One region of the Pseudomonas viciae genome, then DNA from elsewhere that is predicted to be linked to it. Evidence: predicted binding sites of a transcription regulator. Region 1 holds the regulator's gene; each other region holds the start of a gene.
The links. Region 1 encodes FliA, which starts transcription of late flagellar genes. Its sites were predicted from a motif close to CTAAAGTTTNNNNNNNNNNNGCCGNTAA; they were not measured.
Positions count from the first base shown of each region.

Region 2: a site for FliA is predicted at 4,918-4,945, ahead of EPZ47_RS16170 (methyl-accepting chemotaxis protein). Genes of this name have one in related genera too.
Region 3: a site for FliA is predicted at 4,357-4,384, ahead of EPZ47_RS28845 (methyl-accepting chemotaxis protein). Genes of this name have one in related genera too.

Region 1 is NZ_CP035088.1:1,766,938-1,776,778, forward strand. It holds gene flhF (flagellar biosynthesis GTPase FlhF) at 1-250, shown strand, start outside; gene fleN (flagellar synthesis regulator FleN) at 367-1,197, shown strand; gene fliA (RNA polymerase sigma factor FliA) at 1,194-1,937, shown strand; gene EPZ47_RS08115 (chemotaxis response regulator CheY) at 2,103-2,474, shown strand; gene EPZ47_RS08120 (protein phosphatase CheZ) at 2,493-3,278, shown strand; gene EPZ47_RS08125 (chemotaxis protein CheA) at 3,309-5,579, shown strand; gene EPZ47_RS08130 (protein-glutamate methylesterase/protein-glutamine glutaminase) at 5,628-6,755, shown strand; gene EPZ47_RS08135 (flagellar motor protein) at 6,755-7,495, shown strand; gene motD (flagellar motor protein MotD) at 7,511-8,395, shown strand; gene EPZ47_RS08145 (ParA family protein) at 8,445-9,236, shown strand; gene EPZ47_RS08150 (CheW domain-containing protein) at 9,332-9,841, shown strand, end outside.
Region 2 is NZ_CP035088.1:3,636,970-3,646,810, forward strand. It holds gene EPZ47_RS16150 (ABC transporter ATP-binding protein) at 1-816, shown strand, start outside; gene EPZ47_RS16155 (flavin reductase family protein) at 864-1,349, shown strand; gene EPZ47_RS16160 (LLM class flavin-dependent oxidoreductase) at 1,379-2,422, shown strand; gene EPZ47_RS16165 (TonB-dependent siderophore receptor) at 2,545-4,668, opposite strand; gene EPZ47_RS16170 (methyl-accepting chemotaxis protein) at 4,984-6,780, shown strand; gene leuA (2-isopropylmalate synthase) at 6,834-8,540, opposite strand; gene EPZ47_RS16180 (bifunctional diguanylate cyclase/phosphodiesterase) at 8,864-9,841, shown strand, end outside.
Region 3 is NZ_CP035088.1:6,440,390-6,450,230, reverse strand. It holds gene EPZ47_RS28860 (putative bifunctional diguanylate cyclase/phosphodiesterase) at 57-1,727, shown strand; gene EPZ47_RS28855 (NorM family multidrug efflux MATE transporter) at 1,834-3,234, opposite strand; gene EPZ47_RS28850 (LysR substrate-binding domain-containing protein) at 3,387-4,307, shown strand; gene EPZ47_RS28845 (methyl-accepting chemotaxis protein) at 4,494-6,470, shown strand; gene EPZ47_RS28840 (aldose 1-epimerase family protein) at 6,763-7,977, shown strand; gene EPZ47_RS28835 (YifB family Mg chelatase-like AAA ATPase) at 7,984-9,477, opposite strand; gene EPZ47_RS28830 (sensor histidine kinase) at 9,697-9,841, shown strand, end outside.

The DNA.
Region 1 (9,841 bases):
CGGCTGCATCCTGACTAAGCTGGACGAAACGGCAAGCCTGGGCGAGGTGCTGAGCCTGGCGATCGGTCATGAATTACCGGTGGCCTACCTGACCGACGGACCGCGGATCCCGGATGATTTGCATCTGCCGCGCCGTCATCAACTGGTCAGTCGTGCCGTGAGTGTGCAAATGCAGGAAGAACCCAGCGAAGAAGCCATGGCTGATATGTTCGCTGATATCTACCACAGCCCGACCAAGCAGGTCGGCTGAGGTAATCATGAATATTTTTTGTACCTACATCGATGGTCTGCCATGCATTGTTCCGAATGGGAACGCGCAGCCAGTAATGTGGCCTCCGTCTAAGTAAGACAAGGTAAAGAACGAACATGGGCAGCATGCATCCCGTACAGGTGATCGCGGTGACCGGCGGCAAAGGTGGCGTCGGGAAGACTAACGTGTCAGTGAACTTGTCCCTGGCTCTGGCAGAGCTTGGCCGACGGGTCATGCTGCTGGACGCCGACCTGGGCCTGGCGAACGTCGATGTGCTGCTGGGGCTCACGCCCAAACGCACGCTGGCGGACGTGATTGAAGGCCGCTGCGAACTGCGCGACGTGCTGCTGCAGGGGCCCGGCGGGATTCGTATCGTGCCGGCTGCCTCCGGCACCCAGAGCATGGTTCACCTGACCCCGGCCCAGCACGCGGGCCTGATCCAGGCCTTCAGCGACATCGGTGATAACCTCGATGTGCTGGTGATCGACACCGCTGCCGGTATCGGTGACTCGGTGGTCAGTTTCGTCCGCGCTGCCCAGGAAGTGCTCCTGGTGGTCTGCGACGAACCGACGTCCATCACCGACGCCTATGCCCTGATCAAGTTATTGAACCGTGACTACGGCATGAACCGCTTCCGTGTCCTGGCCAACATGGCCCAGAGCCCGCAGGAAGGTCGCAACCTGTTCGCCAAGTTGACAAAGGTCACGGATCGTTTCCTGGACGTCGCCCTACAATACGTCGGCGCTGTGCCCTACGACGAAAGCGTACGCAAGGCTGTCCAGAAGCAACGTGCGGTTTATGAAGCCTTTCCCCGTTCCAAATGTGCGCTGGCGTTCAAGGCTATCGCCCAGAAGGTTGATACCTGGCCACTGCCGGCCAACCCTCGCGGGCACCTGGAGTTTTTCGTCGAGCGTCTCGTGCAACAAACAGCAGGGCCCGTGCTATGACAGCCAGCGGTTACAACCATCTCTATAAAAAATCGGCACGGGACGCCCAATACGAACTGATCGAGCGTTACGCGCCACTGGTCAAGCGTATCGCCTACCACTTGCTGGCGCGGTTGCCGGCCAGTGTCCAGGTTGAGGACTTGATCCAGGCAGGCATGATCGGCCTGCTCGAAGTGTCGAACAAATACGACGCGAGCAAAGGCGCCAGTTTCGAAACGTATGCCGGTATTCGCATTCGTGGGGCGATGCTCGATGAGGTCCGCAAGGGCGATTGGGCACCGCGTTCGGTGCATCGCAACACCCGCATGGTCAGTGACGCGATCCGCGCTATTGAAGCTAAAACCGGGCGAGACGCTAAAGATCACGAGGTTGCGGCCGAACTCCAATTGAGTCTCGATGATTATTACGGGATTTTGAACGACACCTTGGGCAGCCGCCTGTTCAGTTTCGACGACCTGCTGCAGGACGGCGAACACGAAGGGCTGCACGAGGACGGCGCGAGTGCTCACATGGAGCCATCGCGTGACCTGGAAGATGAGCGTTTCCAGAGCGCGCTGGCGGATGCGATTGCCAATTTGCCGGAGCGTGAGCGACTGGTCTTGGCGCTGTACTACGACGAAGAGCTGAACCTCAAGGAAATCGGTGAGGTCCTGGGGGTCAGCGAATCGCGGGTCAGCCAGTTACACAGCCAGTGCGCGGCCCGTTTGCGGGGGCGTTTGGGGGAGTGGCGAGCGCGCTGACAGCTGTGTGGGAGCATTGCGAACGAGCTGGTCTGGCATGCGCTGCGCCAGTCTCCAACCGTGGTGCTCCAGGCCGTTGTCGAGTGTTGTGCCGGATTGATTGAAATGGCGCGTTCAGGTGCTGGGCGCGTTTAAGACTGCTTGGAGGTCGAATTGGACAAGAACATGAAAATCCTCATCGTTGATGACTTCTCAACGATGCGGCGGATCATAAAAAACCTGTTGCGTGACCTTGGGTTCACCAACACGGTCGAGGCTGACGATGGCACTACTGCCATTCCGGTCCTCAACAGCGGGAGCATCGACTTTCTGGTGACTGACTGGAACATGCCCGGCATGACCGGTATCGACTTGCTGCGCCATGTACGCGCCGACGAAAAACTCAAGCACCTTCCGGTGCTGATGGTGACTGCCGAAGCCAAGCGCGAGCAGATCATCGAAGCGGCCCAAGCCGGTGTGAACGGCTATGTGGTCAAACCCTTCACGGCCCAGGCGTTGAAAGAGAAGATCGAAAAAATCTTCGAACGCATCGGTTAACGGCGCCACGGGGGAGCTATGGACAACGAATCTTCAATGGGCGACTTCGAATCGACCCTGAAAAAACATGCCCGCGAACTGGTCGACAGCCTTGAAAAAGGCCGCTTTGGCGATGCGGTTCAAATGATCCATGAGCTCAACCAGACCCGTGACCGAGGTCTGTATCAGGAAGTGGGCAAGCTCACGCGTGAATTGCACAGCGCAATTGTCAATTTCCAGATCGACCCGCACATGCCGCAGGCCGAGGAAGTCTCGCAGATCACCGACGCTACCGAGCGTCTGGGTTATGTGGTCAAGCTGACCGAGGCCGCAGCCAACCGCACCATGGACTTGGTGGAGAGCGCAACGCCGCTGGTCAATGGCCTGAGCGAAGAAGCCCAGGCCTTGAGCACCGATTGGGGCCGGTTCATGCGTCGCGAAGTCGGCGCTGAAGAGTTTCGGGAACTGGCCCGCCGGGTCGACGGTTTCCTGACGCGCAGCGGCACCGAGACCCGCGCCGTGGCAAGCAACCTCAACGACATTCTGCTGGCTCAGGACTATCAGGACTTGACCGGCCAAGTGATCAAGCGCGTGACCCAATTGGTCACCGAAGTTGAAAGCAATCTGCTCAAACTGGTGTTGATGGCCAGCCAGGTCGACCGCTTTGCAGGCATCGAACACGACCGTGAAGCGATACTTGCTGAAAAAGATCCACAAAAACATCTCTCGCAGGGTGAAGGTCCGCAGATTCATGCCGATAAAAGAGAAGACGTTATGTCCGGTCAGGACGATGTGGACGATTTGCTGTCCAGCCTTGGATTCTGAGTTTTAGCCCTGTTTTAGGAGCAGCCATTAATGAGCTTCGGCGCCGATGAAGAGATCCTTCAGGATTTCCTGGTTGAGGCCGGCGAGATTCTAGAGCAACTGTCTGAACAGCTGGTCGAGCTGGAAAGCCGACCAGATGATGCGGACTTGCTCAATGCAATTTTTCGCGGTTTCCACACTGTAAAAGGAGGCGCCGGCTTCCTCCAGCTCAATGAGTTGGTGGAGTGCTGCCACATTGCCGAAAACGTGTTCGACATCCTGCGCAAGGGTGAACGCCGCGTTGATTCGGAACTGATGGACGTGGTGCTCGAAGCGCTGGATGCGGTCAACGGCATGTTCAGTGAAGTGCGCGAGCGCTCGCCGATCACCGCTGCCACCCCTGAGTTGCTCGCCGCGCTGGCACGCCTGGCCGAGCCACAATCGGCTGACGAAGCCGCGCCGGTTGTCGAGGCGGTCGCTGAAGAACCGGTCGCCGAGGAATCGGGCGACATCACCGATAACGAATTTGAACAATTGCTGGACTCGCTGAACGCCGTCAAGGCTGAAGCCGCAGCCCCGGCAGTTCCCGCCCCCCCTGCGGCACCAAGCAGCGAGTCGACTGCCGCTGCCAGCGATGAAATCACTGACGACGAGTTCGAATCGTTGCTCGACCAGCTTCATGGCAAAGGCCAGTTCGCGCCCGATGCGGTTGTGCCTGCGCCAGCCGCGGCCGCCCCGAAAGCGGCGGGCGACAGCTCCGATATCACCGACGACGAATTCGAAGCCTTGCTCGATCAGTTGCATGGCAAGGGCACGTTTGCCGTTGACGCGCTGGACTCGGCCATTGCTTCGGCACCGGCGCCAGCCAAGCCTGCCGCCGCCGCGGCGGGCAGTGACCTGATCAGTGATCACGAATTCGAATCGTTGCTCGACGAACTGCATGGCAAAGGCAAGTTCAGTGAAGTCGGGAAGGCCACGGCCGCCCCTGCTGCTGGGACTACCGCCACTGTAGCGCCGGCGGCCAAGGCTGCGCCAAAACCCGCTGCCAAGGCACCAGAACCGAAGGCCGAGACGCCCAAGCCTGCTGCGGCAGCTGCCCCGGCAGCCGCCCGTGCCCCGGCGGCTGCTCCAGCGGAAAAACCGGCGAGCGAAGCCGAGACCACCGTTCGGGTCGACACCGCACGCCTGGACGAGATCATGAACATGGTCGGCGAACTGGTGCTGGTGCGTAACCGTCTGGTGCGCCTGGGCCTCAACAGCCAGGACGAAGCCATGTCCAAGGCCGTGTCGAACCTCGACGTGGTCACGGCCGACTTGCAGACCGCGGTCATGAAGACCCGGATGCAGCCGATCAAGAAAGTCTTCGGGCGCTTCCCGCGCCTGGTTCGTGACCTGGCTCGCCAGCTCAAGAAAGAAATCAACCTGGAGTTGGTGGGTGAAGAGACCGACCTCGACAAAAACCTTGTCGAGGCGCTGGCCGACCCGCTGGTCCACTTGGTGCGCAACGCCGTCGACCACGGCATCGAATCGCCGCAAGAGCGTGAAGAGTCGGGCAAGGTCCGTAGCGGCAAGGTCGTGCTGGCCGCCGAGCAGGAGGGTGACCACATCCTGTTGTCGATCTCCGACGACGGCAAAGGCATGGACCCGAACGTGTTGCGTTCCATCGCGGTGAAACGCGGAGTGATGGACAAGGACGCCGCCGACCGCCTGAGCGACACCGAGTGCTACAACCTGATCTTCGCCCCGGGCTTCTCGACCAAGACCGAGATTTCCGATGTGTCGGGCCGTGGCGTGGGCATGGACGTGGTGAAAACCAAGATTTCCCAGCTCAACGGTTCGATCAACATCTACTCGACCAAGGGCCAGGGCTCGAAGATCGTCATCAAGGTCCCGCTGACCCTGGCGATCATGCCGACCCTGATGGTCATGCTGGGCAACCAGGCATTTGCCTTCCCGCTGGTCAACGTCAACGAGATCTTCCACCTCGACCTGTCGCGTACCAACGTGGTGGACGGCCAGGAAGTGGTGATCGTACGGGACAAGGCACTGCCGCTGTTCTACCTCAAGCGCTGGCTGGTCAGCTCCGCGGCTCATGTGGAGCAGGGCGAAGGCCACGTGGTGATCCTATCGGTGGGCACCCAGCGGATCGGCTTTGTCGTCGATCAGTTGGTGGGCCAGGAAGAAGTGGTCATCAAGCCATTGGGCAAGATGCTCCAGGGCACCCCGGGCATGTCCGGCGCCACCATCACCGGCGACGGTCGCATCGCATTGATTCTCGATGTGCCAAGCATGCTCAAGCGTTACGCCGCCCGGCGTATTTGATTCTGGAGGGGCGTGGCCCAGTGCCGCGCCTCGTCTAACGGAGTGTTTATGGTAGTTAAAGTCCTGGTGGTGGACGATTCGGGGTTTTTCCGCCGCCGCGTCTCGGAAATTCTTTCGGCGGATACGAGTATTCAAGTCGTCGGTACGGCGACCAACGGCAAAGAGGCGATCGATCAGGCGCTGGCACTCAAGCCAGACGTGATCACCATGGACTACGAGATGCCGATGATGGATGGCATCACAGCCGTGCGGCATATCATGCAGCGCTGCCCGACTCCCGTATTGATGTTCTCCTCCCTGACCCATGAAGGCGCCCGGGTGACCCTCGATGCGCTGGACGCCGGGGCGGTGGATTTCCTGCCGAAAAATTTCGAAGACATTTCGCGCAACCCCGACAAGGTTCGGCAGTTGCTGTGCGAAAAGGTCCACAGCATTTCTCGCAGCAACCGACGTCTTGGGGCCTACAGCGCGCCAGCGCCTGTGGTTGCGCCAAGCCCTGCGCCAGCCCCGACTTCGGCGGGCAGTTTCAATCCGGCACCGGTGCGCAGTGCACCGGCACCTACGCCTGCACGTCCGGCTCCAGTCAGTGCGTCGTCGCCGGCACCCAAGCGCAAAGCCTACAAACTGGTCGCGATCGGTACGTCCACCGGTGGGCCGGTGGCGCTGCAACGGGTCCTGACCCAGTTGCCGGCCAATTTCCCGGCTCCTATCGTGCTGATCCAGCACATGCCCGCAGCCTTCACCAAGGCCTTCGCCGAGCGATTGGACAAACTGTGCAACATCAGCGTCAAGGAAGCCGAGGATGGTGACATCCTGCGTCCGGGCCTGGCGTTGTTGGCCCCGGGTGGCAAGCAGATGATGGTCGATGGCCGCGGCGCGGTGAAAATCCTGCCGGGCGACGAACGTTTGAACTACAAACCGTGCGTGGACATCACCTTCGGTTCCGCCGCCAAGTCCTACGGTGACAAAGTTCTGGCGGTGGTGCTCACCGGCATGGGCGCCGACGGTCGCGAAGGCGCACGCCTGCTCAAGCAGGGCGGCAGTGCGATCTGGGCCCAGGATGAAGCCAGTTGCGTGATCTACGGCATGCCGATGGCCATCGTCAAAGCAGATCTCGCCGACGCGGTGTACGGGTTGGATGACATCGGTAGACACCTGGTCGAGGCGTGCCTGTAATGGATGTGCTTAGCCTGATCGGCATTGTCATGGCGTTCGTCGCCATTATTGGCGGCAATTACCTGGAAGGTGGTCATCTTGGGGCCCTGGCCAACGGCCCGGCAGCGTTGATCGTGATCGGCGGCACTGTTGGCGCCGCGCTGTTGCAGTCGCCCATGAGCGCTTTCAAGCGTGCCATGCAGGTGCTGATCTGGATTCTGTTCCCTCCTCGTGTCGACTTGGCTGGCGGTATCGATCGTGTGGTGAACTGGAGCCTGACTGCGCGCAAGGAAGGCCTGCTGGGGTTGGAAGGGGTGGCCGATGCCGAACCCGACAGCTACTCACGCAAAGGCCTGCAATTGCTGGTGGATGGCGCGGAGCCAGAAGCCATCCGCAGCATCCTGGAGGTGGATTTCTACACCCAGGAAAGCCGCGACATCGAAGCGGCCAAAGTCTTCGAAAGCATGGGCGGCTACGCGCCGACCATCGGCATCATCGGTGCGGTGATGGGCCTGATCCACGTGATGGGCAACCTGGCCGACCCGTCGCAGCTGGGCAGCGGCATCGCTGTGGCGTTCGTCGCCACGATCTACGGCGTAGCGAGCGCCAACCTGGTGCTGTTGCCGATCGCCGCCAAGCTCAAGTCCATCGCATTGCGCCAGTCGCGCTATCGCGAAATGTTGCTGGAAGGGATCCTGTCGATCGCCGAAGGTGAAAACCCGCGTTCCATTGAGCTGAAGCTCCAGGGCTTCATGGACTGATGGGGAGTATGGACCATGGCACGTCGCAGACATCGTGAAGAACACGTCAATCATGAACGCTGGCTGGTTTCCTACGCCGACTTCATCACGCTGTTGTTCGCCTTTTTCGTGGTCATGTATTCGATCTCGTCGGTCAACGAAGGCAAGTACAAAGTCATTTCCGAAGCGTTGATCGGGGTCTTTACCGACTCCGACCGCGCCCTCAAGCCCATCCCCATTGGTGATGAGCGGCCCAAGAGCACCACGCCGGCCAAGCCGCTGATCAAGGATTCCGAGCAGGTGGATGCCGGTATCGCCGGCGGCAGCGATCCGTTGAAAAGCATCGCTGACGACATCAGCGCGGCGTTCGGCGACCTGATCAGCTCGAACCAGATGACCGTGCGCGGCAATGAGTTGTGGGTCGAGATCGAGCTCAATTCCAGCCTGTTGTTCGGCAGCGGCGACGCCATGCCCAGCGACATGGCGTTCAACATCATCGATAAAGTGGCGACGATCCTGAAGCCCTTCGACAACCCGATCCATGTTGAAGGTTTCACCGACGACCAGCCAATCCGCACTCCGCAGTACCCGACCAACTGGGAACTGTCCTCGGCCCGTTCGGCGAGCATCGTGCGCATGCTCGCCATGCAGGGTGTGAACCCTGGCCGCCTGGCGTCGGTGGGCTATGGGGAGTTCCAGCCGGTGGCCAACAACGCCACGGCCGAGGGGCGTGCGCGTAACCGTCGCGTGGTACTGGTGGTGTCGCGAAACCTCGATGTGCGCCGCAGCCTGACCGGTACCGGCACGGCCAATGCAAAACCGGACGCGGCGTTGAAGCGTGCTGGCACACAAACTGCACCGACCTCGGTCAAGTCGCCGGGACGACAGAGTGCCGTCAATTCTCCGTCACCCGCTTTATAACCGAGCTATTTCTCGGTCGAGCCTGTTTCGGCCGGGAGGAACGATCCGAATGAGAGTCTGGGCAGTCGCCAATCAAAAAGGTGGTGTGGGCAAAACCACATCTTCCATCGCTTTAGCCGGATTGCTGGCCGAGGCGGGCAAGCGCGTGGTCATGGTCGATCTGGACCCCCACGGCTCGATGACCAGCTATTTTGGTTACGATCCCGACAGCCTGGAGCACAGCAACTACGACCTGTTCCTGCACAAGGGTGTTGTGCCAGAAGGTCTGCCGGGGCAGTTGCTGCTGTCCACCAGCGACGAGCGGATTTCCCTGTTGCCGTCGAGTACCGCTTTGGCGACCCTGGAACGGCAGTCGCCGGGACAGAGCGGCCTGGGGCTGGTCATCGCCAAGAGTCTGGCGCAGCTATGGCAGGATTTCGATTACGCGATCATCGACAGTCCGCCGTTGCTCGGTTTGCTGATGGTCAACGCTTTGGCGGCCAGTCAGCAATTGGTCATCCCGGTGCAAACCGAGCACCTGGCGGTCAAGGGCCTGGAGCGCATGGTCAATACCCTGGCGATGGTCAACCGCTCTCGCAAGCAATCGCTTGCCTTCAACATCGTGCCGACCCTGTTCGACCGGCGTACCCAGGCGTCCCTGGGTACCCTGCGCGTGTTGCGGGACATGTACCCGGATGACATCTGGCAAGGCTACATTCCCGTCGATACCCGTCTGCGCGACGCCAGCCGCGCCGGCCTGACCCCTTCGCAATTCGACGGCAAAAGCCGTGGTGTGCTGGCCTATCGGGCGCTGCTCAAGCACCTGCTGGCCCAACAGCTTGTTTCACAGCAGGTGGCTTAAGTGACGAGGTTTCCCCTAGGCATCGTGCTCGCTTGCGAGCGCTCAAGTCCGACCGCATTCATGCCGATAACCTCTTTAAGCGGCGCACTGTTCCTATGAGCCGCCCGATAAAGACAACCTCGCGTCCGCAAATGGCCTTGCAGTCCTATCTGGACGGGCTGTTGCAGGAAGCGACCGAAGAACTGTCACCGCCGCCGAGCGTGATCGAGGCGTTGCCCGAGACCGTCGTACCCGAAGGCGTGCTGGATGAGTTTCAGGCGGCCGTGCTCGAAGAGCAGGCCCGTGACGCGCAGAAGTCAGTGATGGCGGCGGCGGTCGAGGCACCGTTTATCAAGCCTCAGGTGGCCGTCATGGACGCGCCTGCGCCGATCCTGGCGCCGGTCTCGACCGTTGCACCGTTGTTGCAGGGCCTGGTGACGCCGGTGGTGGAAGTCCACTTGCCGCCGAGCAACCCGCCGCCGCCGGTGCCAAACGATGACCGTCCGGCCTGGGCCGCCGAGCCGTTCGAGTGTCTGTTGTTCGATGTGGCCGGGTTGACCCTGGCGGTGCCGCTGGTATGCCTGGGATCGATTTATTCCCTGGCCGGGCAGGAATTGACGCCGTTG
Region 2 (9,841 bases), 1.9 Mb from region 1:
GCGATCCGCAAACTGGCGACGGCTGAACGCGAGCGCCGGGTCGATGCGATGCTCAAGCTGGTGCAACTCGGAGAATTCGCCCATCGTCGTCCTTCGCAACTCTCCGGCGGCCAGCAGCAGCGCGTGGCGATTGCCCGGGCGCTGGTCTATGAGCCACGCATCCTGCTGATGGACGAACCTCTCGGCGCGCTGGACAAAAAACTCCGTGAAGACCTGCAAGATGAACTACGCCAGCTGCATCGGCGCCTGGGCATTACCATCGTCTACGTGACCCACGACCAGGAAGAAGCCATGCGCCTGTCCCAGCGCATTGCGATTTTCAGCCACGGCAAGATCGTCGGCCTGGGCAGCGGCTATGACCTCTATCAGAACCCGCCGAATGCCTTCGTGGCCTCGTTCTTGGGCAACTCCAATTTCCTCAAGCTCAAGGCCCAGGGCAACGCGGTGGCGACCTTTGAAGGCCAGTCACTGTCGATCCGCCTGACCGCCGGCCTGCAAACAGACCAGGATGTGCTGCTGATGGTGCGTCCGGAAAAAGCCCTCGCCTTGAGCGTCGAACAAGCCGCCCAGGAGCCCTTGGCAGCCGGCTGGAATGAAGTCTCGGCCAAGGTCGTCGAAGTGCTGTTTCTCGGCGAAAGCCAGACCTGCAGCGTGGTGACTTCCAGTGGAACCGCCATGACCGTCAAGGCGCTTTCCGCCGCCGGCATGCCCCTCAAGGCCGGCGACCCGGTGCGTGTGCGCTGGGCCACCGCCGATGCCTGCGTCTACACCCAATGGGTCGAGAGCGACCTGAACAAAGCCGCCGGTGCCCATTGATGAACGCCGCCTGCCCCTCCATGAAAGCCGCACCCGAGGATCGTCCAATGATCGACGCCGCCGTTTACAAACAAGTCATGGGCTCGTTCCCGTCCGGCGTGACGGTGATCACCACGCTCGATGACGATGGGCAAATCGTCGGCCTCACCGCCAGCGCGTTCAGCTCGTTGTCGATGGACCCGGCCCTGGTGCTGTTCTGCCCCAACTACAGCTCCGATTCCTACCCGGTGCTGATCAAGAACCGCCGCTTCGCCATCCACGTGCTCTCCGGCGGGCAACAGAACGAAGCCTACGCCTTCGCGCGCAAAGGCAAGGACAAGGCCCAGGGCATCGAGTGGACCCTGAGCGAGTTGGGCAACCCGCTGCTGAGCAATGCCACCGCCATCATCGAATGCGAACTGTGGCGTGAATACGAAGGCGGCGACCACGCCATCATGGTCGGTGCCGTGAAGAATCTGATCGTGCCGCAACACACACCGGGGCCGCTGGTTTATTGCCACGGCAAGATGGGCGCCCTGCCCGTCCTCGCCTGAACCGATCGTCAACGACAAGAGAAAGCGCCATGAAATTTTCCCTGTTTGTACACATGGAGCGTTGGGACGAAAGCGTCAGCCATCGCCAGTTGTTCGAGAACCTGAGCGAGCTGACCCTGCTGGCCGAGGCCGGCGGCTTCAGCACCGTGTGGATCGGCGAACACCACGCCATGGAATACACCATCTCGCCCAGCCCGATGCCGCTGCTGGCGTACCTGGCGGGCAAGACCACCACCATCCACCTCGGCGCCGGCACCATCATCGCGCCGTTCTGGCATCCGCTGCGGGTGGCCGGCGAATGCGCGCTGCTGGACGTGATCAGTAACGGCCGCATGGAAGTCGGTCTGGCCCGTGGCGCCTATCAGGTGGAGTTCGACCGCATGGCTGGCGGCATGCCAGCGTCCTCCGGCGGCCAGGCCCTGCGGGAAATGGTCCCGGTGGTGCGCGCCCTGTGGCAAGGCGACTACGCCCATGACGGCGAAATCTGGAAGTTCCCCACCTCCACCAGCGTGCCCAAGCCGATCCGCAAACCCTACCCGCCGATGTGGATCGCCGCCCGCGACCCGGACTCCCACAACTTCGCCGTCGCCAATGGCTGCAATGTGATGGTCACGCCGTTGATGAAGGGCGATGAAGAAGTCCTGGACCTGAAGAACAAGTTCCAGGCCGCCCTGGACAACAACCCTGACGTACCGCGCCCGCAATTGATGGTGCTGCGCCACACCCACGTGCATGCCGTGGACGATCCCGAGGGCTGGAAAGTCGGTGCCCAGGCAATCTCCAAGTTCTATCGCACCTTCGATGCCTGGTTCGGCAACAAGCAAGTGCCGGTCAACGGTTTCCTCGCGCCAAGCCCCGAAGAAAAATTCGCCGAGCGTCCGGAGTTCCAACTGGAAAACATCCGCAAGAACACCATGATTGGCACACCGCAGGAAATCATCGAGCGGATCAAGTACTACCAGGAATTGGGGGTGGATGAGTTCAGCTTCTGGTGCGACAACAGCTTGTCCCATGCCGAGAAGAAGAAGTCTCTGGAGTTGTTTATCCAGCAGGTGGTGCCGGCGTTTCGCTGATCCGCAGCCCTTGAGACCTGATAGTGGGAGCGAGCTTGCTCGCGATGGCGGCCGAAATCTGAAGGTGATCCCCAAAAAAATGCCCGGACTTCAAGGTCCGGGCATTTTGTTTTCAGGAGGGATCAGAACGTCACGCTGGCACTCAGGCGGGCGGTACGCGGTTCACCGACATTGACTTGCTGTTCGCTGCCGGTGGACGACGGGTAGTACTGCTTGTCGAACAGGTTGTCCACGTTCAACTGCAACGAGGTTTTGTGCCCCAGCACTGGAGATTCCCAGCGCAGGAACGCGTCGGCGACGGTGTAGCTGCTGAGCCAGAAGTCGTTGGCCTTGTTAGCGGCGCGCTCGCCGACATACCGCGCACCGGCGCCGGCGTGCCAGACACCGAATTCGGCTGGCACGTTCAGGTGGTGGCTCAGGTATAGGCTGGCGGTGTGCTTGGGTGCATCGGCGAGGCGATGGCCTTCGTCCTTGGGATCATCAAGTATTTCTGTATGGGTATAGGCGTAGGTGCCGATCAAGTCCCAACGCTCAGCCAAACGACCGGTGATGTCGAGTTCCAGGCCTTGGGAGCCGACTTTGCCGGCAGCCTCCGACAGGGTCACACCATTGACAGTGGAGGACGTCACAACGTTCTTTTTCACGATGTCGAACAGTGCCAGATTGATATTCAGCCCCGGCAATGGATCGTACTTGGCGCCGACTTCGTAACTGCGTCCTTCCTCCGGTTTAAAAGTGCTGAGATTGTCGTCGACGGTATCGTTGGGCTTGAAAGAGCGACTGTAGTTGCCATACAGAGACAGGGTCTCGGTGGCTTTATAGACCAGTCCCAGGAACGGAACAAAAGCATCACCATTGTCGTCACGAACCGGCACGCTCGTGATCAGCCCCTGCTTGCTGAATTGGTCGTAATGCTGGTAGCGCCCCCCAAAGACCAGGATCCAGCGATCATCCAGGTGCCAGTTGTCTTTCAGGTACACCGAGCTGGAAGTCAGTTTGTTGCTCAAGTTGCTTTGGCCTGGACTGATGACGCTGGGTTCTTCCAGACCACCGTACACCGGTGCTGTGATGTCGAAACCCGCTTGATAGGCCCCACGGTAGGTCTTGCCACGGAACTGATCGGATACCTGGTTATCCACGCCGATCAACAGGTCATGACGTTGACCGAATAGCTCCTGCTTGCCGATGAAATCCCAGCTGGCGTAGCGGGTTTCATCGTCGTAGTGCGCGCCGTTGGCAGCACGCTGGAAAACACCGCCGCTTGTCATCCGCGGCTGCGCGATTGAAAGGCTATACCGGTCATTGTTCCAGCCATAGGTGACCCGCGTTTTCCAATCCTCGCTCAGTTCATACTCAAACCGCGCCGTGGCCGTCTCGCGAATTCCCACGCTCTTGGCCCACGGCTCATCCAGACGCTTGTCATAGTCGATATCCTCCGGATGCCCATTCCTGAACACCGTTCCGCGATCGAATGGATTGGAATATTCGTTGTACTCGTAACTGAGGTTCAACGAAGCCCGCTCCCCCGTCCAAGCCAAGGACGGCGCCACCAGCGTGCTCTCGTTGACGCCGTAGTTGCGCCAGTAGTCCTCGTGCCCACGCTCGGCAATCAAACGATAAGCCAGGCCGGTATCGCCCAACGGCCCAGTGGTGTCCAGGGCCATGGTGCCGCCGCCCTCGCTGTAGGCCGAGCCGCTCAGCGTGGTGCTCTGGGTGTACTCGGGTTTCTTGCTGATGACGTTGACCAGGCCCCCAGGCTCCAGCGCGCCGTACAGCATCGAGGCCGGGCCCTTGAGCACTTCGACCCGTTCGGTGGTGGCGCTGAAGTTGTGCCCCAGGTTCGAACGCACGCCATCACGCAGGATCGAGCCGTCGTCGTTGGTGCCAAAACCACGCTTGACCAACGAGTCCCGCGAGCCGCCCAAGGTATTGCCCTGGCTGACGCCGCTGACGAACTTCATTGCGTCGGCCAGCGAACGCACCTGATAGTCGTCCAGGGTCTGCTGGGTCACCACGTTGATCGATTGCGCCTCTTCCTTGATCGGTACATCGCTTTTGCTCGCCGTGCTGGCTTGCGATGCCGTGTAGCCCTCGTCCTGAGTGATGCGACTGCCCTGGATGTCCGTAGCCGGCAGTTCAAGGGTGTCCTGTGCCCACACCGGACTTGCGATGAAGCAGCAAGACAAGGTTGGCAATACACACTTGATGAAGACGTTGCGATTAGCGAGGGGGGTGGAACGATTCAAGACGCTGCACTCATAGGGGGGGATGTTAATGAGAGCGAATATACTTTGAGAACGATTCCCAGTAAATCTTTTCTATTCATTACTGACCATCATCAAACCCCTGTGGGAGCGGGCTTGCTCGAATGCGATGGGTCAGTTGCATCAGTGTTGAATGTGCTACCGCCTTCGCGAGCAAGCCCGCTCCCACGGGTCCGTGCTGCGCTGGGCTACGCCAAATCACGTAAAGTGATATCAAATCGCCCTATCCCCCTAAAGCTTTGCCACTCGCGGTCGAATGTATTCCATTGAGAGATTTCTTTGCCCAGGAGCAGCGGCATGCAGACGTTAAAGGCCTTGTACGAGTCTATCGAAATGCAATTTTTCGATACGCTCACCAAAAAGCTGTCGAGCCTTTTCCTGCTGGTGTTGGTCAGTGGCCTGCTGTACTGGGTGACCCTCAGCGCACGCGCCGATATCCTGCTGCAATTGCGCAACGCGCAGTTGGACGGCGCAATGCTGGGGCAGATCGAGGGTCGGCTCGACAGCCTCACCCATGCCCTGCTCTTCGGTGCGTTTCTGTCGCTGTGCATGATCAGCTTCATGGTCTGGTACTTGCGCCACCTCATCGTGCGCCCCGTCACCGCCATGACCAAGGCCCTGGAAGAGATCGCCAACGGCGAAGGCGACTTGTCCAAGGACCTGCCGCTGGTGACCCACGACGAGATTCGGACGCTGGCCGGCACCTGCAATCGTTTCCTGGCCAAGCAGCGGGAGATCATCAGCAACGTCCAGGCCCTGACCGTGCACATCGCCGTCGAATCGGCGCGTTCGCTGAAGAACATCAGCGATTCCAGTGACAGCGCTACCCACCAGGCCCGCTTCGCCAAGGAAGTGATGGACCAGAGCAACACCGCCGTGGGCCGCATTGAAGAAGTCTCGCGCCAGACCCAGGGCATCTCCAGCACCACCGCCCAGAACCTGAGCATGGCCCGCGACTCCTACGCCGAGCTTCTGGAAGTGACTGGCAACATCAGTGAAATCTCCAGCAGCCTCAATGAATTCGCGACGCTGGTGGGCGCCTTGAACCAGCGCTCTTCAAGCATCAAATCCATTGTCGGGTTGATCCAGCAAATCTCTGCCCAGACCAACCTGCTGGCCCTCAACGCTGCCATCGAAGCCGCCCGGGCTGGTGAAAGTGGCCGGGGCTTCGCCGTAGTGGCCGATGAAGTGCGCACATTGGCGCAGAATGTCAGCCGGGCAACGGACGATATCTCGCGCAACATCGACGCCATGCTTGAAGAGGTCGGCTCCACCCACGAGCAGACCACCCAGATCAGCCACAGCGCCCGGGAAACTCAGAAAGTGGTGGAGCGCGCCTCCGGTCATTTCGAAAGCATGATCGGCGATTTCGAATCCACCAACGGCAAACTGGCGGACATTGCCACGCATATCCAGCAGTTCGCCGACAGCAATACGGGCATCAACGAACGGGTGACCCAGATCCATGCCGATAGCCAGTTGATCGACCAGCGTATGCAGCATTCGGCGACGGCGACCCGTGACCTCTCCGGTGTTGCCGAAAAAGTGCAGGCGCTGTTGGGTCGGTTCGTGCTCGGCCACGGCAAGCTGGATGCCGCCATCACCCGGGCCAGCCAGTGCCGCGACATCCTCCAGGTACGCCTGGAAGCGCTGCAAAAGGAAGGCCTCAACCTGTTCGACCAGAACTACCAATTGATCCCCGGCACCGACCCCAAGCAATACATGACCGGCTATACCGAACGCTTTGCCCAGGTCTGCCAGGAAGAATGCGACAAGCTCACCCGCAGCACGCCGGGTGGCAAGGTGTCGTTTATCGTCGATACCAAGGGCTATTGCCCGGTGAACAACAGCTGGGTGTCGAAGCCGCCCACGGGTGATCGCACAGTCGACCTGCCGGTATGCCGCAACAAACGGATCTTCGGCGACCCGATCGGCCTGCGCGCAGCGGGCAACGTCCAGCGCTTCCTGCTCCAGACCTACCTGCGCGATACCGGGGAAATCATGACCGAGATCGACGTACCCTTCTTCTTCGGCGGCCGTCATTGGGGCAACTTGCGGGTGGGTTTCGATGCGGCGGTGTTGTTGGCGGAGTGATCGCCAGGCAAATACCCCGTGGCGAGGGCGCTTGCTGCCACAGGGTTTGCATTTTAATGGTGTATCCGGGCCGACGCTGAGGTCTTCAGCGAGCCAAGCAAGCCGCTGCGGGTCGCCCGGTTGACGGCGCTCACCAAGGCCTTCAAGGACGCCGACAGGAAGCTGCCATCGCGCGCCGCGCCAAAGATGAACTGGCTGCCCAAGCGGATCTCGACGTAGGCAATTGCTTCGGATTGAGCTCCGTCACGCGTCGCATGCTCATGGTAATCGGCAATATCCAGGTTGATGCCGCAGGCGGCGAGCGCATCGACCATGGCCGCCAACGGGCCGTTACCCTCGCCGGCCAGGTGCACCGGGCCCTGTGGTCCGACCAACCGCGCATCGATGTAGGTCGTGTCACCTTCGCTGACCACTTGCGGTTTGCCGAGCCGGTAAGGCATCCCTTCGGTGAGGTACTGTTCGGTAAAACACTCCAGGATCATCTCGCTGGTGATCTCCCGGCCTGTATCGTCAGCCACTTGCTGGACCAGGCCGCTGAACTCCATTTGCAGGCGCCGCGGCAGGACGATGCCGTATTGCTCCAGCAGGTAGGCCACGCCGCCCTTGCCGGACTGGCTGTTGACGCGGATGACCGCCTCATAGCTGCGCCCCATGTCTGCCGGGTCGATGGGCAGGTAAGGAACTTCCCAGAACCCGTCGGGGTGGGCGTTGCGGGCGGCAAAGCCTTTCTTGATCGCGTCCTGATGCGAACCGGAAAACGCCGTGAATACCAGCTCGCCGGCATAGGGATGCCGCGGGTGGGTCGGCAACTGGTTGCAGTACTCGACTTCACGCTGCACATGCACGATGTCGGAAAAGTCCAGCCGTGGGGAAATCCCGCTGGTATAGAGGTTCATTGCCAGCGTGAGGATATCGACGTTACCGGTACGCTCGCCATTGCCAAACAGCGTTCCTTCGATCCGCTGGGCACCCGCCAGGCAAGCCTGCTCGGCCGTGGCGACACCGGTGCCGCGGTCGTTGTGCGGATGGACGCTGATGATCACGCTGTCCAAACGACTGAAGTGACGGCAGAACCATTCGATCTGATCGGCAAACACGTTCGCGGTGGAGACCTCCACGGTGGTCGGCAGATTGAGGATCATTTTGTTCTGCGGGGTGGGCTCGAATTGCGCGGCCACGGCCTCACAAATCTCCAGGCCGAAATCCAGCTCGGTGAAACAGAAGGTTTCCGGCGAATACTGGAACGTCCACTCGGTCTGCGGGTACTGCTGCATCAGCGCCTTGATTTCCCGCGTTGCATCGGTGGCAATCTTGATGCAACCGGCTTTATCGACCCCGAACACCACATCACGGAACACCGGTGCGGTGGCGTTATAGACATGAACGATGGCACGCGGGGCGCCCTTCAGCGCTTCGAAGGTTCGCTCGATCAAATGCGTACGCGCCTGGGTCATGACCTGGATGGTCACGTCCGGTGGAATTTTGTTGCCCTCGATCAACTCACGCACATAGTCGAAATCGGTCTGCGAAGCGGCGGGGAAACCCACCTCAATCTCCTTGAAGCCGGTCTTGACCAACAGCTCGAAGAACCGCCGCTTGCGCTCGGCGTTCATCGGCTCGATGAGCGCCTGGTTGCCATCGCGCATGTCGACGCTGCACCAGGTCGGTGCCTGGCGCTGGACCTTGGACGGCCATTGCCGGTCAGGCAAGTCCACGGTGGAGAAATGGCGGTATTTGAGGGAAGGGTCGCTGAGCATCATGCGTTCGTCTCCTTGAGGACAACAGCCACTGGATCGATTCGCGAGAGGCGAACCAGATTGGATCCAATACACCGTATTCTAGAGATTGCCGGCTGCTCAAGGATTGCAAACTATGTCTTAAAATACGAAGAAAATGATAGCAAAAACGAATTATCAAAACTTTTCAGCAATAAATAATCAAAATAGCCGCATCATCAACAACGCCAAAAACCTGCACGTCAACGCGCCCCTGTGCACCAATTACGACCACCACTAAGTTAATCAGCCCTACAGCCGATAAAGGACAGGTGCGGGTGAAATCGCTTTTGGCTGATGACTTATTTATGACTGAAGATGCTGGCAACGACTCAATCGTTCTTTCCCCGGGCTCGCCAACCCGAAGCTTCACCCGTCGTACCTTCCCGGCCATCATGCTCCTGCTGTTTGTCATGTCCGCATTGGCGATCGCCGTGTTGCTCAACATCACCCAGGTCCAGGACCAGCGCGCCCGTGAACAGAGCCTGTTTTTTGCCCAGCGGGCCATTGATGGTATCCGCACGGGCATCGGGCGGGACCTGAGCGATTATTCCAAGTGGAGCGATGCTTACCGGCATTTGCATGTCGAAATGGACAAAGAGTGGGCCTACGACCAGGAAAATGTCGGCAGCAGCGTTTACTCGCTCTACGGTTACCAGGCGGTGTTTGTCATTTCCCCGACAGGTAAAACCGTCTATTCGGTGATCGATGGCAAGATGGATGAGGTCGATGCCGACACATGGCTGACCGGCAACCTGCGCGCATTGGAGGAAAAAGCCAGTGCATCGGAGAACCGCGATGAAGTTGTCGTCGAACTGTTGCATCACGACGGCATGCCCGCGTTCGTCGCCACTTCCGCCATCACCACCGGCACGGACGATAGCGTGGCCGAAATCCCCGGCCCGCCCAGCCTGCTGCTGTTCGTAAAAGTCCTCGATTCCGCCGCCCTGCAAGGCCTGGCGCGGGACTTTGCCCTGCCCGATGCCCATATCGCCAGAACACCGGGCCCCAGTGATACCGCCCAGGTGCTGCTCGACAACTTGACCCAAGAGGCCCTGGCATGGCGGCCATCGACGCCGGGTCAGGATCTGCGCAGGATCCTGCTGCCCTTGCTGGCCCTGGCATTACTGGTCTTGGCCTTTCTGGCGCTGGCCGTGTTACGCCATGCCCTGGCCATGCTCCGCGCACAGGAGCGCCAGTACACCAGCTTACTGGCTCACCGCAAGGCCTTGGAACGCAGTGAAGAACGCTTCAGAGACATTGCCGAAGTGTCCTCTGACTGGCTG
Region 3 (9,841 bases), 2.0 Mb from region 1:
ATCGGCAAGGTCATAATGCCCGGCGCCAACCACCTTGCAGAGTCTAGGGAGTCAGCTTGTCTACGCCTGTCGAACCCTTGCGTTTGCTGCTATTGGCCGAAACGCCTGAGTGGTCAGCGATATTGCGCGAGTGCCTGGCGCCCATGGGGCCGTCGGTCGTGCTGATCAGCGCCCCGAGCTGGGACTCGGTCAGCAGCCTGTTCGAAGACAACCGTCACGCGGTACTGCTGACGATTGCGGCGTTGCAACCGGCGCCAGGCCGCTGCCGCTTGCCGACAGTCCTGCTGCTTGAGCATGAACCCTCGACGCCACCCGATGGCGTCAGCGACTGGCTGGTGCGTGATGTACTCGACGGGCCGACCCTGCGTCGTTGCCTGCGCCATGTGCGTGAGCGCGGGGTGCTGGAAAACACGCTGCAGCGCCTCGCTGAGCAGGATCCGTTGACTGGCATCGCCAATCGCCAGGGTTTCCAGACTTTGCTGGCGGCACGCCTGGCTGAAAACGAAGGTCGCGGCCTGGCACTCGGTCACCTGGACCTGGACAACTTCCGTCACGCCAACGATGCCCTCGGCCACCAGGCCGGTGACCGTTTGATTTTGCAGGTGGTATCGCGGCTCAAAGGGTCACTTGAGGCGGGCGATCAACTGGCCCGGTTGGGCAGCGATGAATTCGCCTTGCTCATCGACACCCGCCGTGCCCCGCAGCGGGCCGAATGGATGGCTGAGCGCATCACCGAAGCCATGGCCGAACCTTATTGGGTAGATGGCGAAAGCCTGTTGATCGGTTGCAGCCTGGGCATCGCTCACGCCCGTGCCCAGGCCGGCGCGGACCCGCTGATGTGGCACGCGCATATCGCCATGCAGCAGGCCAAGAGCACCCAAGGCTGCACCTTCCATATCTTCAATGAGCGCATCAACCGTAACGCCCGTAGCCTCGCCGATCTGGAAAGCGAACTGCGCCGGGCGCTGCGTCGCGATGAACTGGAGCTGCATTACCAGCCCCGGCTGGACCTCGATGGCGGCCACATCGTCGGCCTCGAAGCCCTGGTGCGCTGGCGTCACGGCGAACGCGGGCTGCTGCCGCCAAGTGAGTTCGTGCCGCTGGCCGAACAGAGTGGCCTGATCGTGCCGCTGGGCTACTGGGTGATTTCCCGGGCGTTGCGCGACATGCAGGCCCTGCGCGAGCGGGGGCTGGCGCCGTTGCACATGGCGGTCAACCTGTCGTTCCGGCAGTTCCAGGACAGCCAGCTACTGCCGACCCTGAGCCGGCTGATTGCCGAGCGGGGAGTCGAGGCCCAGTGGCTGGAATTCGAACTCACCGAAACCGCCGTCATGCGCCGCAGCGAACTGGTCAAACAGACCATGGATGCCTTGGGTCGCTTGGGGGTGCGCTTCTCCCTGGACGACTTCGGCACCGGATTCTCCTCGTTCGTGCACCTCAACAGCCTGCCCATCGCGCTGCTCAAGATCGACAAGAGCTTTGTCGGCGGCATGGAGCAGCGCGAAGAGAACCGCAAACTGGTGCATGCGATGATCAACCTCGCGCACAACCTCAACCTGGAAGTGGTGGCCGAAGGCGTGGAAACCCGGGAACAGCTGGATTTGCTACGTGGCTTCGGGTGCGATCAGGTGCAGGGTTTTTTGATCAGCAAGCCCTTGCCGTTGCCTGAGCTGGTGCAATACCTGACGTTTGATGGCGATCAATCAGCGAGGGAAGTTGTGAGCTAACGCAACCCTTAGTGGGAGCGGGCTTGCTCGCGAAGGCGGTGGGTCAGTCGATACATTTCTGGCTGATCCACCGCCTTCGCGAGCAAGCCCGCTCCCACAGGGGTATTCATTCAGTCTGGACGACCTTGAAACGCCGCGGCCCAGCCTCACCCCTGATCATCCGCCGCATCTTCCATTCAAACGCCAGCGTCAGGCTCACCGCCGCGCAGGCCAGCCCCAGGGCCAGGCCCCACCAGACCCCCGTCGGCCCCAAGTCCAGGTGAAAAGCCATCCACCACGCCGCCGGTGCGCCGATCAACCAATAGCAACCCAGGCCCACCAGGAAGGTGGTCTTGGCGTCCTTGAGCCCGCGAATGCAGCCCATCGCGATGGTTTGTGCGCCGTCGAACAGCTCGAACCACGCCGCCACGGCCAGCAGGCTCACGGCCAGGTCGATCACCGGGCGGAACGCTGGGTCGTTGTGGTCCAGGAACAAGCCGATCAACTGATTGGGCAGCAGCCAGAACACCATCGCGAACGCCAGCATCACGGCGGCGCCAAAGCCAATGCCGACCCGCCCGGCCAGTCGCGCCATCGGCAGTTGCCCCGCACCGTAGTGCTGGCCGATGCGCATGGTGATGGCGTAGGACATCCCCGCCGGAACCATGAACGCCACCGAGACGATCTGCAGGGCGATCTGGTGTGCCGCCAGCGGTGTGCTGCCCATGGTGCCGATGCACAGCGCGGCGAAGGCGAACAGCCCGACTTCCACCGCGTAGGTGCCGCCAATCGGCAGGCCCAGGCGCCACAGCTCCTTGAGGTAATGGCGATTGGGCCGTGACAGTCCGTTCAGCAGCGGATAAGCCCGGTAGGCCGGATGCCGATGGATATGCCAGGCCAGCGCCAGGGCCATGCAGTTGGCGACGATGGCCGTGACCAGGCCAATCCCCATCAAGCCTAGTTTCGGCAGGCCGAACAGGCCGGTGATGAGCGCGTAATTGAGCAGGAAGTTAGCCACCGTGCCGCCGAGGCTGATCACCATGACCGGCGTGGCCCGGCCGATGGCGCTGGTGAAGCCGCGCAGGGCCATGAAGCTCAAATAGCCGGGCAGGGCGAACGGCAGCGCCAGCAGGAACTGGCCGGCGGAAAGCACGTTGGTTTCGGTCTGGCCGAACAGCAACAACACCGGCTTGAGGTTCCACAACAATAAGCCGGCCACCAGCGCCATCAGCCACGCCAGCCACAACCCGGCCTGGGTCAGCCGGGTGGCGCCTTCAACATCGCCGGCGCCCTGACGGATGGCCACCAAGGTACCCACCGCCGCGATCACACCGATGCAGAAAATCGACACGAACGAGTAAGTGGCTGCCCCGAGCCCGCCGCCGGCCAGGGCCTCGGGGCTCAGGCGCGCCATCATCACGGTGTCAGTGAGCACCATCAGCATGTGCGCCAACTGCGAGGCAATCAACGGCCCCGCCAGCCGCAGGATGGCCCAGAGTTCAGTACGCACCGGATGCCGCATGATCATCACTCTCCATGTTCAAACAAGGCTGTAAAGCGGTGATTCTCGGCGCTTGTGGCGGTTTGCACAAAAGGATAAAAAAGATCGCTGGCATGATTAAAACTCATGCTGAAAGACTTTCTGGTAGGGTTTCGCCAAACGCTATAGGAGTTTTCCTGATGTCTCGTCGTCTCCCTCCTCTTTATGCGCTGCGGGCATTCGAAGCGGCGGCGCGATACAGCTCGTTTACCCGGGCGGCTGAAGAACTGTCGATTACCCAAAGTGCGGTCAGCCGGCATATTCGTACCCTTGAAGAGCACTTTGCCTGTCGGTTGTTTCAGCGCAGTGGTCGCAACCTTCAGTTGACCGAGGCGGCGCGGTTGCTGCTGCCGGGGGTGCGGGAAGGTTTCATGGCGCTGGAGCGGGCCTGTCATACCTTGCACGGTGAAGATGGCATCCTGCGGATGAAAGCGCCGTCGACCCTGACCATGCGCTGGCTGCTGGCACGCTTGAGTCGGTTCCGACATCTGCAGCCCGGCAACGAGGTGCAACTGACCAGCGCCTGGATGGACGTCGACTCGGTTGACTTCAACACAGAACCCTTCGATTGCGCGGTATTGCTGGGCAATGGGCATTTTCCCGCAGACTGGGAGGCCAGCCTGCTATTCCCCGAGGAGTTGATCCCGGTGGGCGCGCCGAACCTGTTGAACGACCAGCCCTGGGATGTGGCGCGCTTGGCCAGCGCCGAACTGCTGCACCCCACGCCGGACCGCCGTGACTGGCGCAACTGGCTTCAGCGCATGGGCCTGTCCGACAAGGTCTCGCTCAAGGGCGGGCAGGTGTTCGATACGCTTGAGCTGGGCATGATCGCGGCGGCCCGTGGTTACGGTGTATCCATGGGCGATTTGTTGATGGTGGCCGAAGACGTCGCCCAGGGGCGCTTGAGCCTGCCGTGGCCGACCGCGGTTGCCAGCGGCGAGCACTATTACCTCGTCTGGCCGAAAACCCGCCCCGGAGGTGAACGCTTGCGTCGACTCAGCGATTTTCTCCAGAGCGAAGTGAAGGCCATGCAATTACCTGTTGTAGAGCGTCTTGGGTGAAGTGTTGCAGTGCTGGTGATGGCTATTTGGCATTAATCCTTCCATGGCGCTCAAGTATTCGATTTCGCCGCCGAAGGTGTTGAGGTAGTACTTTCGTATTAGAAAGTACTCCCTACACATCACCCGAATAAATTGCCGAGTGCGCGACGTGATCAGGACGATCCGGTCTCTCGGCCAGGAGCTGTCATGTCTCAACCCCGTGCCCGGATCGCCTCACAGCTAGGCCTTGCCCTTGCTGTGATACTGGCGGTCGTGATCTCCGGCAGTACCCTCTTTGCCCTGCGTTCGCTGGACACTGCCAACCTTGCCACCCGTGAAGAACACCTGGCCAGTGAAGCGCGTCTGATGGCCGACCAGCTCAACACCTTCCACGATACTTTGCGTGAAAGCACCCAGCGGTTGAGCGGTCTGTTCGAAAAGCGTTTCAGCGCTGGCCTGAGCGTGCACCCGGATCAGCCGGTTACGGTGGCGGGTGTCCAGACGCCGAGCCTGAACCTGGGCAGCGAAGTGCTGAACAACAACTTCAAGGAAGTTGACGAGTTCAAGCAAACGACCGCCGGAGTGGCTACGGTATTCGTGCGCAGCGGTGATGACTTCATCCGAATCAGTACTTCGTTGAGCAAGCAGGACGGTACGCGTGCCATCGGTACCATGCTCGACCGGGCCGGCCCGGCTTATGCCCCGGTGATGAGTGGGCAGAGCTATATCGGTCGCGCGTTGCTTTTTGGACGTTTCTACATGTCGCAGTACACACCCGTACGCGACAGCAGCGGTAAGGTCATTGCCGTGTTGTATGTAGGATTTGATTACACCGATGCACAGAACGCGCAGTTCGAGAATCTCAAGCGCTTCCGTATCGGCCAGACCGGTTCGTTGGCCTTGCTGGACGAGCAAAACAAATGGCTGGTGCCGCCGGCAGGTGTGCAAGCCTTGGATCAAGCGGCCACTACCATCGTCGGTCTGGTCAAAAAACCGGGTAAGGGTGCGTTCTGGAGTGATACCGCCGAAGATTTCTACAGCGTTGCCGTGCCATTCACAGGCGGGCCGTGGGCGGTAGTGGCAAGCATGCCGAAAGCTGAAATTCGCGCCGTGACCTGGAGCGTCGGAACGCAACTGGCCATTGGCAGTCTGTTGGCGATGTTGCTGGCGGTCGGCGCGGCAATGTGGCTGCTACGCAGCAAGCTGGCGCCGTTGGGGGATTTGGTGCGTCAGGCTGAAGCGTTGGGTGCCGGCGATCTGAGCGTGCGTCTGAATGTCTCGAGCCATGACGAAATCGGCCAACTGGCGCGCGCTTTCAACCAGATGAGCCAGGCCCTGTCGACCATGGTCGAGCACATCCGAAAAGCTTCGCAAGAGGTCAACAGCCGTGCACAGGCCCTGTCCGGGTTGTCCAACGGGGCCTATGAAGGGATGGAGCAGCAGTCCGGGGAAATCACCAGCATGGCCGGCGCGGTGGAAGAGTTCAGCGCTACCTCGCTGGACATCGCCGACAACATGGGCAACACCGAGCGCCTGGCCCAGGAAAACGCCCAGCAAACCCGGATCGGTCGTACGTCGATGGATGAAGCGTCGTCGTCCCTGGAGCAAATTGCCGGCGCGCTGAATAGCACGGCCACGGTCATCAACACCCTCGGCCAGCGCTCCCAGGAGATTGGCGGCATTGTCGGGGTGATTACCTCGATCGCCGAGCAGACCAACCTGCTGGCTTTGAATGCCGCCATCGAAGCTGCCCGTGCCGGTGAGCAGGGCCGTGGTTTCGCCGTGGTGGCTGACGAAGTTCGCAGCCTGGCTTCCCGTACTCGTCAGGCCACTGACGAAATTTCCGGCATGATCAACAGCATCCAGCAGGAAACCGGCAACGCCATCAGCACCATGGAGCAGGGCAAGCTGTTGATGCAGGAAGGTCTGTCGCGCAACGCCAACGTAGCCTCGGCTCTGGCGCGCATCGACGAGCAGAGCCGCTCCGCTGGCCAACAGTTCGCTGCCATTACCACTGCCACCCAGGAACAAAGCAGCACCGCGACCCTGCTTAGCAGCAACCTGCAAAGCATCGCCATGGCCAACAGCGAACAGCGTCAAGTGGTCTCGAACCTGGCGGTCACCGCCAAGGAACTGGAAAAACTGGCCCAGGACCTGCGTCAAGAGGTTGATCGGTTCCGCTGAGTTTTTTCGCCGGCGCCATCGCGAGCAATCCCCCCCGAGCTCCCACAGGATTTGTGGTGAACACAGGATCTGTGAACACCCGGGACCCATGTGGGAGCCGAGCTTGCTCGCGATGACGGCGGTACTGCCAACATCAACCGTTGACTGACCCACCGCCTTCGCGATCAACCTTCTCCCACAAAGCTTTCCCCTCCAATTTGTGGTTTTTTCCGAGATGTTGCCGTTTTTAAGCTTGCTGAAACGTTTCTTCAAGTCTATAAAAACCGCACAACTCCAAGAAAAGGCCGTGTCCATGAATTCGCTCAAACTCTTCGTTGCCCTTAGCGCCTTGGGCGCTGCTTCCCACGCCATGGCTTGGGACTATGTCCTGCTCGATACCGATAAGGCTGCCCAGCCCTGGCAAATCACCAGCCAGCAACTCGGCGTGAAAACCGACAAACCCTTTTCCGTGACGATGCGCACCCTGCACGGCGGCCGGCAAGAAGGCGTCAGCATTATCGACATCGACAACGGCACCATGAAGCTTTCAGTGGTTCCGACCCGGGGCATGAATGTGCTGCAGGCATCGGTCGGGAATGTGCGCATGGGCTGGGACTCACCAGTCAAGGAAGTGGTCAATCCGGCGTTCATTGAACTCAATGGTCGCGGCGGATTGGGCTGGCTGGAAGGTTTCAATGAGTTGGTGACCCGCTGTGGCTACGAATGGGTCGGCCACCCCGGCATCGACAACGGTGAATTGCTGACCCTGCATGGTCGCGCTGCCAACATCCCGGCCAATAAGGTCACGTTGCACATCGACGAAAAACCGCCGTACGCCATCACGCTGCGGGGCGAGTTGAAGGAGCAGGCGTTCAAGAAGGTCGACTTCTCGGTACAGACCGAACTGGTCACCGAGGCAGGCAGCGTGACGTTCGCCCTCAGCGATACCCTGACCAACAACGGTGACTATCCGAAGGAATACCAGGCGCTCTACCACAGCAACTTCAGCACACCTTTCCTGGAGCAGGGCGCTCGTTTTGCCGCGCCGGTCAAGCAGGTCTCGCCGTTCAACGACAAGGCCAAGGGCGATTTGCCTGATTGGCAAACCTACCGGGCGCCGACCAAGGACTACGACGAAACCGTCTACAACGTCGTGCCATACGCCGACGCCAAGGGCGACACCCTTACCGTGCTGCATAACAAGGCCGGTAGCCTCGGCGTATCGGTCGGCTTCAACACCGGGACGCTTCCCGTGTTCTCCCTGTGGAAAAACACCGATACCCAAGGCCAGGGCTACGTGACCGGGCTGGAGCCAGGCACCAGTTTCTCCTATAACCGCCGGTATCAGCGACCACTGGGCCTGGTGCCCACTATCGCGCCGAAAGAGCACAAGCAATTCCAGATCCACTACAGCCTGTTGGCGGACAAGGGCGCCGTGGATAAGGCACTCAAGCGCATCGATGAAATCCAGAACGGTCAAAAAACCGAGGTACGGGAAACGCCGCTGGTAGACCTGACCAAGCCGTGACGCGCTTCAAGGTGTAGCGGGTCGATATTGCAGGGCTTCGGCCAGATGCTCCCGGCGGATACTCGCCGCTTGCTCCAGATCCGCCAGCGTCCGGGCGACCTTGAGCAGGCGGTGGGCGGCGCGCAGCGACAAGGTCAGCCGTTCGCAAGCGGTTTCCAGCCACGTTTCATCGGTTGTGGATAACTTGCAGTGCCGACGCAAACCCGGCAGATCCAGGAAGGCGTTGGCGCAGCCCTGGCGTTTTTGCTGACGCTCCCGGGCTTCGGCCACTTGCTCGGCGACCGTGGCTGTATCGTCCCCGGGTTCGAGCTTGGGGCTCAGGGCTGTGGCCTCACGGGCGACGGTCAGGTGCAGGTCGATGCGGTCCAGCAGGGGGCCGGAGAGCTTATTGCGGTAGCGCTGCACCATGTCCGGCGTACACGAACAACGCCCGCTGGGCTCGCCTAGATATCCACAGGGGCAGGGATTCATCGCCGCCACCAGTTGGAAGCGTGCCGGAAAACGCACCCGGTCACGGGCGCGAGAAACTACGATGTGGCCCGACTCCAGCGGTTCCCTCAGAACTTCCAGCACTTTGCGGTCGAACTCTGGCAGTTCATCCAGGAACAGCACGCCATGGTGGGCGAGGGTGATTTCCCCAGGTTGCGGTTTCGATCCGCCACCCACCAATGCGGGGCCGGAGGCCGAGTGGTGCGGCTGGCGAAACGGGCGTTGCGGCCAATGGCTCAGCGGCACGCAACTGGCGACCGACTGGATGGCTGCAACTTCCAGCGCCTCGCTTTCCGCCAACGGCGGCAACAGCCCAGGCAAACGACTCGCCAGCAGGGTCTTGCCGGTGCCCGGCGGGCCGCTGAACAACAGGTTGTGCGCCCCCGCGGCGGCGATCAGCAACGCCCGCTTGGCCCCGGCCTGGCCTTGTACTTCATTCAGGTCGGGATAGGGCTTGCTGGCCGAAAGCAGCCCGTTGGAAACAAACGTTTTGACCGGGGTATGGCCATTAAAATGAGCCACGGCTTCGAGCAGGTGATTCACCGCAATCACCTTCAGCCCCGACGCCAGGCAGGCTTCCTCGGCATTCGCCCACGGCACCACCAGCGTACGCCCAGCCTTGCGCGCCGCCAGCGCTGCCGGCAATACCCCGCGTACCGGTCGTACGGCGCCGGATAACGCCAACTCGCCGAGGCATTCCACGTCGTCGAGCATCAAGGTTGGTACTTGCACGCTGGCCGCCAGGATCCCCAAGGCAATGGCCAGGTCGAACCGTCCGCCGTCTTTCGGCAGATCCGCCGGCGCCAGGTTCAAGGTGATGCGCCGCGCCGGGAAATTCAGCCCCGAATTGATGATCGCGCTGCGCACCCGGTCCTTGCTTTCCTTCACCGCCGCCTCCGGCAAGCCGACCATCGTCAGTGACGGCAAGCCATTGGCCAGATGAACTTCAACGGTAACGGGGGGAGCCTCCACTCCCACCTGGGCGCGGCTATGGACGATGGCAAGCGACATGAAACGTTCCTTGAGTGAGTAGGGTGCCGCATCCTGCGGCTCTTGAAGGTTAGTCGTGGGGACATGTATCGGAGCGGGAATCGAAGTGAGAAATTTTGGCAGGATGTTGCGGGCGCGGATGACGAGGCGTTCGAAAAATGACCGGACCAGGCCTCTGCTAGACTGCGATTTGCCCCATCGGCACTTGGCGGTATCAGCGGCGCTACGAGGAGGTGGCCCATGAACGATCTGCTGGCGCTGTTGACCGACAAGCGCTTTATCCCCCATGGGCATTGCTATATGTGGCGCCCGGATTTGCTGTGGACCAATGTGATCGCCGATGGTTTGATCACCCTCTCCTACGTCACCATTCCCTTCACGCTGA